Regions from separate parts of the Streptomyces sp. NBC_01298 genome, predicted to be linked through region 1. Evidence: riboswitches for the same ligand, from Rfam matches in the RefSeq annotation. Region 1 holds a riboswitch; the other holds the start of a gene.

Region 1 (5,097 bases):
ACGCGCACCCAACGCCGCATGCGCTCCGGCACCGTCGCCCTCGGCGGCATGGGCCTGCTCGCCGCGGCCCTGGTGGCGTGCGGAAGCAGCAGCGAGCCCGACAAGCGCTGCGCGGACCGCGCCACCCTGGAGAAGCTGAACTCCAAGGAGTGCAAGAGCGGCGGCCGCGGCGCCTACTACTACGGCGGCAGCGTCGCGAAGAACAGGGTCAGCGGCGGCAGCTTCGACAAGTCCGCCGTCACCCGCGGCGGCATCGGCGGCAGCCACAAGAGCTCCTCGGGCGGCTGATCCAGCGTGCAGCGCCACACCATCGAGCCCCGCCCCGACTGGCAGAAGACCGTCGAGGAACAGGGGCTGATCTACCCCCTGACCCGCTACCCCGACGACTCCCTGCGCCCCTACTGGGACGAGAGCGCGTACTACTCCTTCACCCTCCCCGAGGTCGAGGCGCTGGAGAACGTCGTCGAGGAGCTGCACGCCATGTGCCTGGCCGCGGCCCAGCACATAGTCGACCACGACCGCTTCGCCGACCTCGGCATCACCGACCCGAAGCTCGCCGCGCTGATCGCCGAGTCCTGGCGGCGCCGCGCCGAACAGCCCTCGCTCTACGGCCGCTTCGACCTGCGCTACGACGGCACCGGCGGCCCCGCCAAGATGCTGGAGTACAACGCGGACACCCCCACCTCCCTCGTGGAGGCGGCCAGTCCGCAGTGGTTCTGGATGGAGGAGCGCTTCCCCGGCGCCGACCAGTGGAACTCCCTCCACGAGCGGCTCGTCGAGGCCTGGCGCCGTCAGGCGGAGCTGCTGCCGCCCGGCCCGGTGCACTTCGCGCACTCCGAGACCGACGAGCTCGGCGAGGACCTGATGACGGTCGCCTACCTCCAGGAGACCGCCGAGCAGGCCGGCATCGAGACCCGGGAGCTGTCGGTGGAGCGGATCGGCTGGGACAGCCTGTCCGGCCGGTTCGTGGACGAGAAGCTCGGCTTCATCCGCGCGATCTTCAAGCTCTACCCGTGGGAGTGGCTGGCCACCGACGAGTTCGCCCCGCAGGTCCTCGGGACGTACGACCACGGCGGCGGCTCCGGCACCACCGCCTGGATCGAGCCGCTGTGGAAGATGCTGCTCTCCAACAAGGCGCTGCTGGCGGTCCTGTGGGAGCTCTTCCCGGAGCACCCCAACCTGCTGCCCGCCTACCTGGACGGCCCGCGCGAGCTCGCCACGACCACCGGCTACGCGGCGAAGCCGCTGCTGGGGCGCGAGGGCGCGGGCGTCACCCTGCACCCGGTCGGTGGCGAGCCGTTCGCACCGGAGGAGGACGAGACGTACGTCTTCCAGGGCCTCGCCCCGCTGCCCGACTTCGACGGCAACCGGGTGGTGCTCGGCACGTGGGTCGTCGAGGACGAGTCGGCGGGCCTCGGCATCCGCGAATCGGCGGGGCCGGTCACGGACGAGTACGCCCGCTTCCTGCCCCACGTCATCCTCTAGGGCGTCAGCAGGGCGTCAGGCGCCGAGGACCGACCTGAGCTGGTCCAGCCCCCAGTCCAGGTCCTCCTTGGAGATCACCAGCGGCGGCGCGATCCGGATCGTCGATCCGTGGGTGTCCTTGACGAGCACCCCGAGCCCCATCAGCTTCTCGGAGATCTCCCGGCCGGTGCCGCGCGCCGGGTCGATGTCCACGCCCGCCCACAGCCCGCGGCCCCGTACGGCGGTCACGGCGCCGCCGCCGACCAGCAGGTTCAGCTCCCGGTGCAGGTGATCGCCGAGCTCAGTGGCGCGCTGCTGGTACTCGCCGGTGTTCAGCATCGCGATGACCTCCAGGGCGACGGCGCAGGCCAGCGGGTTGCCGCCGAAGGTGGAGCCGTGCTCGCCCGGCTTGAACACGCCGAGCACGTCGCGGTCGGCCACCACCGCCGACACCGGCACGACCCCGCCGCCCAGCGCCTTGCCGAGGATGTACACGTCGGGGACGACGTCCTCGTGCTCGCACGCGAAGGTCTTGCCGGTGCGGCCCAGGCCCGACTGGATCTCGTCGGCCATGAACAGGACGTTCCGCTCGCGCGTCAGTTCCCGTACGCCCCGCAGGTACCCGGCCGGCGGTACGAGCACGCCGGCCTCGCCCTGGATCGGCTCCAGGAGCACGGCGACGGTGTTGGAGGTGACGGCGGCGGCGAGCGCGGTGAGGTCCCCGTACGGGACGATCTCGAAGCCGGGGGTGTACGGGCCGAAGTGGTCGCGGGCCTCGTGGTCGGTGGAGAACGACACGATGGTCGTGGTCCGGCCGTGGAAGTTGTCGGCCGCCACCACGATCTTGGCGTGGCCGTCGGGGACGCCCTTGACCTCGTACCCCCACTTGCGGGCGGTCTTCACCGCCGTCTCCACGGCCTCCGCGCCGGTGTTCATCGGCAGCACCGCTTCCTTGCCGCACAGCGCCGCGAGCTCGGTACAGAAGTCCGCGAAGCGGTCGTGGTGGAAGGCCCGGGAGGTCAGGGTGACCCGCTCCAGCTGGGCGCGGGCCGCGTCGAGCAGCCGGCGGTTGCCGTGGCCGAAGTTCAGGGCGGAGTAGCCCGCGAGCATGTCGAGGTAGCGGCGGCCCTCCACGTCGGTCATCCACGCGCCCTCGGCGGTGGCGACGACGACGGGCAGGGGGTGGTAGTTGTGCGCGCTGTGCGCGTCGGCGGAGCGGATGGCATCAGCAGTTGTCGACACGGGGTCTCCGATCGTCCGTCAAGCCGGTGACGAGGGTGGCGTCACCCTCCATCCTCGCTCGCATCGCGGACGGAGAAACCTTTCTGGCGGCGTGCCCGCTAAGGTGTCGGACACGCACGGCGACTGGCGCACGGAGAACCAACTCCGGGGGAGCCGTGCGCGCACGACCGCATACAGGGCCGCTCGCCTGGGCCTCGCGGGGACGAGATCCGACATCGACCCCGGAGGAACCGCCATGAGCGCGAACCACCACCCGTACCGCCACCCCGCCCTGCTCGCGACCGACCCCGAGCTGGCGTCCTTCGTCGCCGCCGAGGAAACCCTCCAGGCGGAGACCCTCCGCCTCATCCCGAGCGAGAACTACGTGTCCTCGGCCGTGCTGGAGGCCTCCGGCACGGTGCTGCAGAACAAGTACAGCGAGGGCTACCCGGGCCGCCGCTACTACGAGGGCCAGCAGAACATCGACCGCATCGAGGCGCTGGCCGTCGAGCGGGCGAAGGGCCTCTTCGGCGTCGACCACGCCAACGTGCAGCCGTACTCCGGCTCGCCCGCCAACCTCGCCGTGTACCTGGCCTTCGCCAAGCCCGGCGACACGGTGATGGGCATGGCGCTGCCGATGGGCGGGCACCTGACGCACGGCTGGGGGGTATCGGCGACGGGCTCCTGGTTCCGGGGCGTGCAGTACGGGGTCCAGGCGGAGACCGGGCTCATCGACTACGACGCCGTACGGGACCTCGCGCTGGCGGAGCGGCCCAAGCTGATCTTCTGCGGCGGTACGGCGCTGCCCCGCACGATCGACTTCGAGGCCTTCGCCTCGATCGCGAAGGAGGCGGGCTCGGTGCTCGTCGCCGACGTGGCGCACATCGCCGGCCTGATCGCGGGCGGGGCGCACCCCTCCCCGGCGGGTCACGTGGACGTGATCTCGACGACCACCCACAAGACCCTGCGCGGCCCGCGCGGCGCGATGCTGATGTGCCGCGAGGAGCACGCGAAGGCCATCGACAAGGCGGTCTTCCCCGGCCTCCAGGGCGGCCCGCACAACCAGACGACGGCCGGTATCGCGGTCGCGCTCCACGAGGCGGCGCAGCCCTCGTTCGTGTCGTACGCGCACGCGGTCGTGGCCAACGCGAAGGCGCTGGCCGCCGCGCTGCTGGAGCGGGGCTTCGACCTGGTCTCGGGCGGTACGGACAACCACCTGATCCTGATCGACCTCACGGGGAAGTCGGTGTCCGGGAAGATCGCGGCGAAGGCGCTGGACCGGGCGGGGATCGTCGTGAACTACAACACGGTGCCGTTCGACCCGCGCAAGCCGTTCGACCCGTCGGGGATCCGGATCGGCACGCCGTCGCTGACCTCGCGGGGGCTCGGCGTCGAGCACATGCCGGTGGTCGCCGACTGGATCTCGGACGCGGTCTCGGCGGCCGCCAGGGGTGACGAGGCCGCGCTCGGCGCGATCCGCACGGCGGTGGCCGACCTGATGGCAGCCTTCCCGGCCCCCGGCCTGCCCGTCGCCTGACCCTCCCCGGGTGGAGGCCGGTCCCTGCGGGGCTGTCCCCGCTGCGACCTTTGCCGCTGCGCGGGGCGAAGTCCCCTGCCCGCCCTTCCACCGTTCCCCGGGCTGCGCCCGGACCCCCTGGGGCTCCGCCCCAGACCCCGGTCCTCAAACGCCGGACGGCTGGATTTGGCTGACGCCGGCGAAAATTCAGCCCCGCCGGCGTTTGAGGCGCGGGTGTGGGCGGCGCCCACGGAGTTCCGCGCAGCGGGGCCCGACCTCGGCTCCGACCCCGGCTCCGCGCAGCGGTGGCCGACAGGTGCCGGGAGGAGGGAAAGCGGTCGCTCGGCCGAGGCAAGATCCGGACGGGGCGCTACCGGGCGGTACCCGGGCCGGGGGCGGGCGAGGGGGGTGGGACCCGCCGGGTTCCGGCCAGTGGCGGGGCCGAGCCCGGTGTCACACCTGAGAGAATGGGGCCATGGCTTCTGATCGTCCTCGCGCGCTCTCCGGCATCCAGCCCACCTCCGGTTCGTTCCACCTCGGGAACTATCTCGGAGCCATCCGGCAGTACGTCGCCCTCCAGGAGACGCACGACGCCTTCTACATGGTCGTCGACCTGCACGCGATCACCATGCCGCAGGATCCGAAGGAGCTGCGCGCCAATACCCGGCTGTCCGCCGCGCAGCTCCTCGCCGCCGGTCTCGACCCCGAGCGCTGCACGCTCTTCATCCAGAGCCACGTGCCCGAGCACGCGCAGCTGGGCTGGGTGATGAACTGCATCACCGGTTTCGGCGAGGCCAGCCGGATGACCCAGTTCAAGGACAAGTCCGCGAAGAACGGCGCCAACAACGCCACCGTCGGCCTGTTCACGTACCCGATCCTCCAGGTCGCCGACATCC
Region 2 (5,097 bases), 2.2 Mb from region 1:
GGCCGCCGTCAGGCCGCCACCGCGACCGCCTCGCGGCTCGCCGCCGCCTCGCCCGTGAGGACCTTGAGCCGCTTGGTGAAGAAGACCATCACCGCGCCGGCCGCGATGACCATGGCGCCCTGCCACAGGAAGTTCCAGCTCTGGCCGATGACCGCGTCGAGCCGGGGCAACTGCGCGCCGATCGCGTCTCCGGTGGCGGCGGCGAGGAACCACACGCCCATCATCTGGTTGGTGAAGGCCCGCGGGGCGAGCTTCGTGGTGACCGAGAGCCCGACCGGGCTCAGGCACATCTCGCCCATCACCTGGATCACGTACACGCCCACCAGCCACATCAGCGAGACCTTGACCCCGCTGGAGGCGATGGCCGCGGCGCCGGACATGACCACGAAGGAGGCGCCGGTCAGCAGCAGGGCCAGGCCGAACTTGAACGGGGTGCTCATGTGCTTGCCCCGGCGCACCCAGAAGGCGGCGAAGACGGGGGCCAGGATGATCACGAACAGCGAGGGCAGCGACTGGGTCCAGCTCGCCGGGATGTGCCAGCCGAGCAGGGACAGGTCGGTCTTCTGGGCGGCGAACAGGTTCAGCTCGTTGCCCATCTGGTCGTAGACCAGCCAGAACAGCGTGGCGGCCAGGAAGAGCCAGACGTAGGCCCGCAGCCGGGTCTTCTCGACCCGGTCGATCTTGGGGCTGCGGTACATCGAGAGCAGCACGCCCGCCGGGACCACCACGGCGACGATCGTCAGCACGAAGGTGATGTTGTCGATGCTCAGCGCGTGCGAGGCGGCCAGCAGGGTGATCAGTACGGCCGTGAAGACCAGGCCGTACGAGGAGGACTTGCGGATCTTGGTCCGCTCGGCGGCGGTGAGCCGGACCACGGGCTCGGCGCGGAGCTGCTCCGAGAGGTGCCGGCCGCCGAGGACGTACTGGACCAGGCCGATGGCCATGCCGACGGCGGCGGCGCCGAAGCCGAGGTGCCAGTTGACCTCCTCGCCGAGGTAGCCGACGACGAGCGGGGCGATGACGGCGCCGAGGTTGATGCCCATGTAGAAGATCGAGTAGCCGGCGTCGCGCCGCTGGTCGTCGTCGGCGGCGTACAGCCGGCCGACCAGCGCGGAGATGTTCGGCTTGAGCAGGCCGGTGCCGATGACGATGAGGACCAGCCCGGGCCAGACGAAGACCGGGTTCGGGACGGCCATCAGGACGTGGCCCGCCATGATGACCACACCGCCCCACAGGACGGCCCGCCGGGCGCCGAGGAACCGGTCGGCGATCCAGCCGCCGGGCAGCGCCAGCAGCGAGATCATGGCCATGTAGACGCCTTCCACGGCCTCCGCGGTGCCCTCGTGGAGTCCCATGCCCCCGTGGCCGCGGGAGGCGGCGAGGAAGTGCACGAGGATGGCGACCATGCCGTAGAGGCTGAAACGCTCCCACAGCTCGGCCAGGACGAGGGTGGCGAGCCCGCGCGGGTGGCGCTTCCTGCCCACCGCGACCGCCGCCGCGTCCGGTGCCGCGTCCGACGCCGGGGGCTTCTGCATATCCATCGAAGGCTTCACATATTCAGTGGAGCCCTGTCTCCCCGGTCCCGGATCGTTCTTTCGGCCCGTTACCGCGGGAAACGGAACGCCCCGGACCGAAGGGCCCGGGGCGTTCGTCGTACCGGAGGGAGCGGGGCGCGGGTCAGAGGTCCGCGAGGGCCAGACCGGCCTGCGCGGCGGCGGCCTGGACGGTCTGCTCCAGCAGCACCGCGATGGTCATCGGGCCGACGCCGCCCGGGACCGGGGTGATCAGGGAGGCGCGGGCGGCGGCCGACTCGAAGTGGACGTCGCCGACGTTGCCCTCGTTGTAGCCGGCGTCCAGGACCACGGCGCCCGGCTTGATGTCCTCGCCGCGGATGAACTCGGCCTTGCCGACGGCGGCGACCAGCACGTCCGCCTGGCGGACGATGGACGGCAGGTCCACGGTGCGGGAGTGGCAGTAGGTGACGGTGGCGTTCTGCTCCAGGAGCAGCATCCCGGCGGGCTTGCCCAGGATCGCGCTGCGGCCCACGACCACGGCGTGCTTGCCGGTCAGGTCCACGTCGTAGGCCTCCAGCAGCCGCATGATGCCGCCGGGGGTGCAGGAGACGAAGCCCGGCAGTCCGAAGCCCATGGCGGCGAAGGAGTGCATGGTGACCCCGTCGACGTCCTTGCCCGGGGCGATGGCCTCGAAGGCGGCGCGCTCGTCGATGTGGTGCGGGACGGGGTGCTGGAGCAGGATGCCGCTGATCTCCGGGTCCTCGGAGAGCGCGGTCAGGGTGGCGACGAGCTCCTCGGTGGTCGTCACGGCGGGCAGCTCCACGTGGCGGGAGGTGATGCCGGCCTTGGCACAGCGGTTCTGCTTCATCCGGACGTAGGTGACGGACGCGGGGTCCTCGCCGACGAGCACGGTGGCCAGGCAGGGCGCGGTACCGGTGCGCTCGGTGATCTTCGCGGCGTACTCGGCGGTCCGCTCCGAGATGCGGCGGGCGAGGGCGGTGCCGTCCATCAGCCGGGCGGTCTGGGCGCCGGGAACGTCCGGGGTGGCGGAAACGGTCGGGGCGGTCGTCTGAGTGGTCATGGGGGCTCCTGAGCGTCGCTGCGGGATCGCGGTTCGCCCAGGCGCGCGGCAGTCGACGTACGGGATGCGGGAGTACGCCGGGCCGCTCCCCGGTGGTGATCCACCCGAACGCCAGTCACGGCCCGCGCCCAGTGTAGGCGAACCCCCGCGGGGCCGGGCGTGGGCCCCCGCCCGGCAATCCGGTGGATGACCGGGGCCGGACCTGGGACGATCGAGGGATGACGCGCACTTTCGACCATCTGGTCGCGGAAGCGGAATCCGTCTCCGTGGACGGCTGGGACTTCTCCTGGCTCGACGGACGCGCCACCGAGCAGCGCCCCTCCTGGGGCTACCAGCGCCTGCTGGCCCGGCACCTGGCGCGGGTCGGCTCCGCCCTGGACATCCAGACCGGAGGCGGGGAGGTGCTCGCCGGAGCCGGGCCCCTGCCCCCGCTGACGGTGGCCACCGAATCGTGGCCACCGAACATCGACAAGGCGACAAGGCTGCTGCATCCGCTGGGCACCGTGGTGGTCGCGGACTCCGACGAGCCGCCGCTGCCGTTCGGCGACGAGGCCTTCGAGTTCGTCTCCAGCCGCCATCCGGTGACGGTCTGGTGGGAGGAGATCGCGCGGGTACTGAAACCCGGCGGCACGTACTTCTCCCAGCAGGTCGGGCCGGCGAGCGTCTTCGAGCTCGTGGAGTACTTCCTGGGCCCGCAGCCGGAGGAGGTCCGGCGGGGCCGGCACCCCGACGACGCGGTCGCCGCGGCCACGAAGGCGGGACTGGAGGTGGTCGATCTGCGCTCCGAGCGGCTGCGGACGGAGTTCCACGACATCGGAGCCGTGATCTACTTTCTGAGGAAGGTGATCTGGATGGTGCCGGGCTTCACGGTCGGGCAGCATCGGGACCGGTTGCGCGAGCTGCACGAACAGATCGCGCACGAGGGCCCGTTCGTCGCACACACTGCACGTTTTCTCATCGAAGCCCGCAAAACGGGCTGACAAAACGGGCGGACGCGACCACCCGCGACCGGGTCTCCGGTCACGGCGTGGCGCAGGTCACTCAATTCAGCGCGTAACGAATCTACTCGGGCATGCGATGAACCGACAGGTGTCCTCGTGCGGCCCGGAATACAGACCCCCCTCGGGTCTGTTTCCCGAGTTCGCGCGATGATGTCCCGCCACCCCTTATCTGTTCGCAACGAGAGGCTCCTTGTGTCGCTCAGCCCGTCCCGTACGTTCCCCACGGAAATCGCCGAATCAGAGGCCCTGGTCGCGCTTGTCGAGCGCGGCCGCGAGCAGGGTCACATCAACGGTGATGACGTGCGCCAGGCCTTCGAGGCCGGCCGCATCCCGGTGGACCAGTGGAAGCGGGTCCTGCGCAGCCTGAACCAGGTCCTGGACGAGGAGGGCGTCGCGCTGCACGTCAGCGCCGCCCCCGCCACGAAGGCTCCCGCCAAGAAGGCGCGCAAGGCGGCCGCCGCCCCGGCGCGCGTCGCCAAGAAGGCCACCGCCCCGCCGCGCCTCATCGGTGCGCGCAAGACGGCGGCCCCCGCCACCGCCGCGGCGATATCCGACCCGTCGGCCTCCGGGACCGAGGAGGAGGTGGCGGCAGAGGCCGCCGCCGCGCCGAAGAAGCGTGCGGTCAAGAAGACCGCCGTGAAGAAGACCGCCGTGAAGAAGACGGCCGCCACGAAGAAGACCGCCAAGGACGGCGACGAGGGCGACGCCCCCGTGGCCGAGGGCGAGGACTGGGCGGCCGAGGACCTGGACGAGGGCGACGAGAAGGAGACGCCCAAGACGGGCGGCAGCGCCGGCTTCGTCCTGTCCGACGACGACGAGGACGACGCCCCGGCCCAGACCGTCATGGTCGCCGGTGCCACCGCCGACCCCGTCAAGGACTACCTCAAGCTGATCGGCAAGGTGCCGCTGCTCAACGCCGAGCAGGAGGTGGAGCTCGCCAAGCGCATCGAGGCCGGTCTCTTCTCCGAGTACAAGCTCGAAGAGGAGGAGGACCACAAGCCCGCGTTCAAGCGCGAGCTGGAGATCCTCGTCGAGGACGGCCGCCGGGCCAAGAACCACCTGCTGGAGGCCAACCTCCGTCTCGTGGTCTCCCTCGCCAAGCGCTACACCGGCCGCGGCATGCTCTTCCTGGACCTGATCCAGGAGGGCAACGTCGGTCTGATCCGCGCCGTGGAGAAGTTCGACTACACCAAGGGCTTCAAGTTCTCCACGTACGCCACCTGGTGGATCCGCCAGGCGATCACGCGTGCGATGGCCGACCAGTCCCGCACCATCCGCATCCCCGTCCACATGGTCGAGATCATCAACAAGCTGGCCCGTGTCCAGCGCCAGATGCTCCAGGACCTCGGCCGGGAGCCCACTCCGGAGGAGCTGGGCAAGGAACTCGACATGACCCCCGAGAAGGTCATCGAGGTCCAGAAGTACGGCCGCGAGCCGATCTCCCTGCACACCCCCCTGGGTGAGGAGGGCGACAGCGAGTTCGGTGACCTCATCGAGGACT

Evidence for each region. Region 1 has a riboswitch for ZMP and ZTP ahead of glyA (serine hydroxymethyltransferase). Riboswitches for the same ligand answer to the same signal wherever they lie in the genome.
Region 2: it holds a riboswitch for ZMP and ZTP, as region 1 does, so the genes downstream of both, OG730_RS06950 (bifunctional 5,10-methylenetetrahydrofolate dehydrogenase/5,10-methenyltetrahydrofolate cyclohydrolase) here and glyA (serine hydroxymethyltransferase) in region 1, are expected to answer to the same signal.

What each region holds. Positions count from the first base shown of each region.
Region 1 covers NZ_CP108414.1:3,732,600-3,737,696, reverse strand. The annotation lists gene OG730_RS16720 (hypothetical protein) at 1-288, shown strand, start outside; gene OG730_RS16715 (glutathionylspermidine synthase family protein) at 295-1,485, shown strand; gene rocD (ornithine--oxo-acid transaminase) at 1,501-2,706, opposite strand; ZMP/ZTP riboswitch at 2,816-2,906, shown strand; gene glyA (serine hydroxymethyltransferase) at 2,942-4,222, shown strand; gene trpS (tryptophan--tRNA ligase) at 4,677-5,097, shown strand, end outside.
Region 2 covers NZ_CP108414.1:1,510,522-1,515,618, forward strand. The annotation lists gene OG730_RS06945 (peptide MFS transporter) at 9-1,541, opposite strand; gene OG730_RS06950 (bifunctional 5,10-methylenetetrahydrofolate dehydrogenase/5,10-methenyltetrahydrofolate cyclohydrolase) at 1,678-2,595, opposite strand; ZMP/ZTP riboswitch at 2,624-2,724, opposite strand; gene OG730_RS06955 (class I SAM-dependent methyltransferase) at 2,814-3,575, shown strand; gene OG730_RS06960 (RNA polymerase sigma factor) at 3,789-5,097, shown strand, end outside.